3 regions of the Rhizobium sp. Leaf321 genome follow, and region 1 is predicted to be linked to each of the others. Evidence: predicted binding sites of a transcription regulator. Region 1 holds the regulator's gene; each other region holds the start of a gene.
What was found. Region 1 encodes LexA, which represses DNA repair genes until DNA is damaged. Its sites were predicted from a motif close to TGTTCNNNNTGTGTTCNG; they were not measured.
Positions count from the first base shown of each region.

Region 2: a site for LexA is predicted at 751-768, ahead of dnaE (DNA polymerase III subunit alpha). Genes of this name have one in related genera too.
Region 3: a site for LexA is predicted at 1,281-1,298, ahead of ASF70_RS07565 (YifB family Mg chelatase-like AAA ATPase). Genes of this name have one in related genera too.

Region 1 covers NZ_LMOF01000007.1:185,906-188,179, forward strand. The annotation lists gene ASF70_RS13695 (ComEC/Rec2 family competence protein) at 1-764, shown strand, start outside; gene lexA (transcriptional repressor LexA) at 745-1,464, opposite strand; gene ASF70_RS13705 (VOC family protein) at 1,657-2,274, shown strand, end outside.
Region 2 covers NZ_LMOF01000006.1:1,280,457-1,282,730, forward strand. The annotation lists gene ASF70_RS12465 (ABC transporter ATP-binding protein) at 1-520, shown strand, start outside; gene dnaE (DNA polymerase III subunit alpha) at 1,036-2,274, shown strand, end outside.
Region 3 covers NZ_LMOF01000006.1:232,991-235,264, reverse strand. The annotation lists gene ASF70_RS07565 (YifB family Mg chelatase-like AAA ATPase) at 1-1,190, opposite strand, end outside; gene gshB (glutathione synthase) at 1,364-2,274, opposite strand, start outside.

The DNA of each region.
Region 1 (2,274 bases):
GGTTGACAGGCGCGCTGTTCATGGCGGTGGCTTTGCTCTTTGCGGTCCGCTCAGGCTCGGCGCCGAGGCCTGATATCGTCATATCCGAAGACGGCGCATCGGTCGGCGTGATCCAGGATGACAAGATCACCCTCAATCGAACCCGACCGCCGGGATTTATCTACGATCAATGGCGGCGAGCGCTGGTGCTTGAGACCGGAGAACAACCGCTCGCCTTGCCGGTTCTTGCCTCTTCGGAACCAGCGCGAGGTGCCAGCCTTGCGAAAAGCGATGACAGACCACCTGGACCACATTCGCGACCGGATTTGACGCGCCGGGAAATCGAATATGTCAGGGGTTTTCTTCAAGCATTGAAGCCCGGACGATTCGCCTGTCTGCCGAAAATCCTGTGCGCGGCGCAGACTGCTCAGGACATCCGGATCGTCACTGTCGAAGACAACCGATACACCGGTCTTGCCTGCGATGTCGGTCGGATCATCGTCTCGCCCGGCGCACGCTTCGATACTTGCCGCTCCGGCGCCTTGCTTCTCAGCGGGCGGACGTTGCGCCGGACTGGCGCACTGGAAATCACCATTATTCCGAACGCGACAGCGCCAGACATCAAGATTACGGCGGCGATGCGAGACAGCGCACAGACCTCAAGCCGTCCGTGGACCGTCCACCGGTTCTATGACTGGCGAACGCGACAATTCGACTTTGGCATCCCGGAGGCTGTTGCTGCGCATCTCCGGGATGACAGCGTTCTCAATGGTAGCGGCGAATAAGGCCGACAAGCTTGCCCTGGACCTTCACCCGGTCGGGCGGGAAGATGCGGGTCTCGTAAGCCGGGTTTGCCGCTTCCAGTGCGATCGAGGCACCCTTGCGGCGGAACCGCTTCAGGGTCGCTTCTTCCTCATCGACCAGGGCAACGATGATATCGCCTGGACTTGCGGTGCTGGTATTCTTGATGATGACGGTATCGCCATCGAGGATGCCGGCATCGATCATCGAATCGCCCTTCACTTCGAGCGCGTAATGATCGCCGGAACCCAGCATCTCGATCGGAACGGCGATGTCATGGGTGTTGTTCTGGATCGCGGAGATCGGCACGCCGGCAGCGATTCGACCCATGACCGGAATGTTTGTCGAGAACGGATTGTCCGCCATGACCGGCGCCGGCTTCTGAGCGACGACCGGTTGCGTTTTGCCGAGGCTTCCCTCGATGACACTGGGAGAAAATCCCCGTCGCGGATGAAGGTTCGCCACATAGGCGTCAGGCAGCTTGATCACTTCGAGCGCGCGTGCTCTGTTCGGCAGACGGCGAATAAAGCCACGCTCCTCGAGCGCGGTGATAAGCCTATGGATGCCGGACTTCGATGCAAGGTCGAGAGCGTCCTTCATTTCGTCAAACGACGGCGGCACGCCTGATTCTTTCATCCGCTCGTGGATGAACAGAAGTAACTCCTGTTGCTTGCGTGTCAGCATGGACGGGACCCTCAGAATTGGAAACAAATGCAGAACGGACGCTATATGTTCTATCTGTGTTCCGCAAGCCCCAAATTTCTGCTGAAGAATAGTCTCATTTCAGCGTTCGATCACGTATTCAGTTCGTGCGCAGCACTTGCCGAGTTTCCCGCGATAGCCAATGTTCTGCGGAATAAGACTTTGGGGGTGTAAGTGGGTAACAAGTCAGTCGATCATTTGGTTCTGCCCGTTGCAGATCTGGCGTCAGCGCGGGGGAGGTTGACCGCTCTCGGCTTTACTGTGGCACCTGAAGGTGTTCACCCTTTCGGCACAGCCAATGCCTGCATATTCTTCGCGGATGGCTCGTATCTCGAGCCGCTGGCCATTGTGAACCGTCGGCTAGCCTCGCTTGCGGCAAAACGAGGCAACGTGTTCACTGATCGCGACATCCGCTTCCGCGGCCAGCGGAAAAGGGAAGGTCTATCGGCGGTGGTCGTCGGGACGCAGGATTCAGCGGCCGATCATATCCGTTTTGTGGACGGGCACATGTCTGCGGGCGAGATGCTTCAATTCTCCCGCCCGATGCAGTTGCCCGATGGTGGGGAGAGCGAAGTCTCATTCCGTCTGGCGTTCGCGGCAGTCCCCGAGGTCGATGACATCTTGCTGTTTTCCTGCCAGCGAATCGCCGCATTACCGGCAGATCGCGGTGGTCTTGATGAGCACGCAAACGCCGTTACAGGCCTTCGAGAGATCGTCTTTTCTGCAGATGACCCGCTGGAGTTTCTGCCGCTTTTCGAAACCGTGTTCGAGACGCAACCCGAGCAAGGGAAA
Region 2 (2,274 bases), on a different contig from region 1:
GGCAGGCCTGCTTGAACATCCGGACGCTGGCGATGTGACGATCGGCGGTCGGGCCTGCAACGGTTTGTCGGATGAAGAGCGCACCTCGATCCGTCGCTCCGACATCGGCTTCGTCTACCAGTTTCACCATCTCCTGCCGGAATTCACGGCGATCGAGAACATCATGATGCCGCAGCTGATTGGCGGCCTTTCGAAGGGAGAAGCGCGCGAACGCGCGGGCCAGCTTCTCGATTACATGCGAATCGGTCATCGCGGCGAACACCGCCCGTCGGAACTGTCTGGTGGTGAACAGCAGCGCGTGGCGATTGCCCGTGCGGTGGCCAACGCGCCCCGCCTTTTGCTGGCCGACGAACCCACCGGCAATCTCGACCCGAAGACGGCATCCTACGTGTTCGAAGCGCTGGAGGCGCTGGTGCGCCAGTCAGGGCTTGCTGCCCTGATTGCCACCCACAATCATGATCTCGCTGCCCGCATGGATCGTCGCGTCACGATCGAGGGCGGCAAAGTCGTCGAGTTCTAGCGAACGCACTGATCCCCAAAGCGTGCCCCTAATCCGATAGTGTCCATCGTCACATCCTCGAAGGGGCGTGCGATGGACACTGCTGCCATGGAATGACGTCACGTCAGCGATCCGCAGCGATGGCTGACGTTTGGCTGCCGACCGCGTGCGTCGGCCGGCAACGGCTTGGTCCTATGGAGCGCTGGTTACCTCCAGCCAGCAAGCAGCATTAACCATCGGTCAGAATCTTCTATTCCCGTTTTGTTCTACTATTGACGTTGGGACGAAAAGAGAACAAAGTGCCAACATAAACGAGCACGGGAGACGACGATGACTGACCTTCTTCGTGATATTGCCGCATTCGCCTCCATTGCAACTTTCGTTGCCAGCTTGTCGATGATCATGCTGGTGATGTGAGCCGGTCCGTGCTCGCCCAGCCGGCGGGCGCAAGCGGAAAGAGGTTGAGAAGACCATTCTTGACTCGACTCTGAAGCCCCCGCGCCGGACAATGACCCGATTCAAGGAATGGGTATCAGATGGCGGACGCAGCGACTTTACAATCGGAATCGGAGGATTTGGGAGCGACGCCACAGTTCGTGCATCTGCGCGTCCATTCCGCCTATTCGCTTCTGGAAGGTGCGCTGCCGCTTAAGAAAATCCTCTCCAAGGCCATCGCGGACAATCAGCCCGCGATCGCCGTCACCGATACCAACAATCTCTTCGTCGCGCTGGAATTCGCCCAAAAATCCATCGGTGATGGCATTCAGCCGATCATCGGTTGCCAGCTGTCGATTGACATGGAGGATCAGCCAGACGAGCGCCGCAACGGCCATTTGGCGAAGCTGCCGGCAATCGTTGTGCTTGCCGCCAATGCCAAGGGATACGAGCGGCTGGTGGATCTCGTCAGCCGTGCCTATCTCGATGGAGAAGGGCAGGCGGCAACGCATATCTGCCGCGCCTGGCTCGAAGATGGCGGCACCGAAGGACTGATCGCGCTGACAGGTGCTGCCGGTGGCCCTGTCGACATGGCAATGAAGGATGGCAACACCGTACTCGCAAAGGCGCGCCTCCTGTCATTGAAGCAGGCCTTTGGCGATCGTCTCTATATTGAACTGCAGCGTCACGGCACTTACGACCGCCGTCATGAGCAGCGGATGATCGATCTTGCCTACGACCAGGATGTGCCGCTGGTCGCGACCAATGAGGCCTTCTTCCCGGGCAAGTCCGATTACGACGCCCATGATGCCCTGATGGCCGTCGCGCACAATGCGATCGTATCCGACGATACCCGTTTCCGTTTGACGCCCGACCATTACCTGAAGAGCCGTGCCGAAATGGCAAAGCTGTTCGCCGATCTGCCGGAAGCGCTCGAAAACACGGTCGAGATCGCCAAACGCTGCTCGTTCATCCTGAAGACCCGCAGCCCGATCCTGCCGCGCTTCACCGGCGCCACCGATGATCCGGCAGAAGCGGAGCGCGCCGAAACGGCGGAGCTGCGCCGTCAGTCGGTCGAAGGCCTCGAGAACCGGATGGCCGAACTCGGTATCACCGCCGGCTTCACCGAGCAGGATTATCGCGAACGGCTCGATTTCGAGCTCGGCGTCATCGAGAAGATGAAGTTCCCGGGCTACTTCCTGATCGTTGCCGACTTCATCAAATGGGCAAAGCTGCAGAACATCCCGGTCGGTCCGGGCCGCGGTTCCGGTGCAGGCTCGCTGGTTGCCTATGCGCTGACGATCACCGACGTCGATCCGCTGCGCTTCTCGCTGCTGTTC
Region 3 (2,274 bases), on a different contig from region 1:
CGGATCAGATCGCTTGCCGAGACAGCGGGCACATCGATGCGGATATCGATGCGGTCCATCAGCGGGCCGGAAATACGTGCCTGATAATCCGAAGCACAGCGCGGGCCACGGGCGCAGCTATGTCCCGGTTGTCCCGCCATGCCGCAGCGACACGGGTTCATCGCGGCTACGAGCTGGATGCTCGCCGGATAGGAGACCCGGTGGTTGGCCCGGGCGATAACACATTCGCCAGTCTCCAGCGGCTGGCGGAGCGCATCGAGAACCTGGGGCGAGAATTCCGGAAACTCATCCAGGAAAAGGATGCCGTGATGCGCGAGCGAGGCTTCTCCGGGCCTGGCGCGCAGACCGCCGCCGACCAGTGCCGCCATCGTGGCGGAATGATGCGGCATGCGATAGGGCCTCCGGTCCGACAGCTTTCCGCCCGAAAGCTGGCCGGCGATCGAGTGGATCATCGAGACTTCGAGCAGTTCGGTTGCCGAAAGCGGCGGCAATATCGACGGAAGGCGGGCTGCGAGCATGGATTTTCCCGAACCGGGCGGACCGACCATCAGGAGGTTATGACCGCCGGCAGCCGAGACTTCGAGCGCGCGCTTGGCGCTTTCCTGGCCTTTGATATCGACAAGGTCAGGCAGATTGGCGGGCGGTGCACGGACCGCCGGCTGCGGCCGCGACATGACCTGCGTGCCGCGAAAATGATTGGCGAGCGCGATCAGGCTGCGGGGGGCGAGAATATCGACGCCGGGTCCAGCCCATGCCGCCTCGGCGCCGCTTTCGGCTGGGCAGATCAAGCCTTTTCCGATCGCATTGGCGCTGATGGCCGCCGGAAGCGCACCGGCGACGGCGGCAAGCGTTCCATCGAGGTTAAACTCGCCGATCACGACATAATCGGCCAGCATGTCGCCGGGTACGGCACCGAGCGCTGCCATCAGGCCAACGGCGATCGCGAGGTCGAAATGGCTGCCTTCTTTGGGAAGGTCGGCCGGGGCGAGATTGACCGTGACTTTTTTCGGCGGCATGGCAAGGCCCGAGGCATGCAGTGCTGCCTGCACCCGCTCTCGGCTTTCGGCGACTGCCTTGTCCGGCAGGCCGACGATATGCATGCCGATCTTGCCCGGCCCGATCATGACCTGCACATCGACCGGAATGCCTTCAATGCCCTGAAATGCTACCGTTCTGATACGCGCGACCATTCCGACCCGCCCACATGCGCAAGCTAAGGTGGGGATATTCCCGCCTACCGTGCTACAGGTTGAAAGCTTGCACGATTGCTGGCGAATTTCAAGAACAGGCAGTGAACAATTTCGCGCATGAGACGAAGGCAGCGTGCATCAGGTTGCATAACGAGAACAGATGTGAACGGTTATCAGTTCTGCTTGGCGTCGATTGCATCCCACATGAGGCTCGCGACGTCAGCACCGCCGAACTTCTTCACTTCGCGGATGCCCGTCGGAGATGTGACGTTGATCTCGGTCATGTAATCGCCGATCACGTCGATGCCGACAAAGATGAAGCCGCGCTCGCGCAGAGCCGGCCCGATACGGGCGCAGATTTCCTTTTCGCGCGGCGTGATATCGGTCGCCTCGGCACGGCCGCCGACATGCATGTTGGAGCGGCTGTCGGTTTCCGAGGGCACGCGGTTGATCGCGCCGACCGGTTCGCCGTCAACGAGAAGAATGCGTTTGTCGCCCTTGCGCACTGCCGGAAGGTAGGCCTGCGCGATATAGGGCTCGCCGCGATACATCTGGCCGAACATTTCCAGAAGCGAGGTAAAGTTGCGATCATCGCGGGCGGAATGAAACACGCCGGCACCGCCATTGCCGTAAAGCGGCTTCAGGATGATGTCGCCGAGCTCATGGCGGAACTTGGCGATCTCCGCCGGGTCGCGGGAGATCAGTGTCGGCGGCATCAGGTCGGCGAACTCGGTAACGAAGATCTTTTCCGGCGAGTTGCGCACCCAGGCCGGGTCATTGACCACGAGCGTCTTCGGATGGATGCGCTCCAGAAGATGGGTGGATGTAATGTAGCCCATGTCGAAGGGCGGATCCTGGCGAAGCTGCACGACATCCATCGTCGACAGATCGGTCGGCTGCTTTTCCCCAAGGGTAAAGTGATCGCCCTTGATGTCGCGCACCTGCAGCGGCTCGAGAGCTGCAAAGATGCGTCCGTCGCGCATCGTCAGGCGGTCGGGCGTATAGTGGAACAGCTCGTAACCGCGCGATTGCGCTTCGAGCGCCATGGCGAATGTGGAATCGCCGGCAATGTTGATGCCGGAAA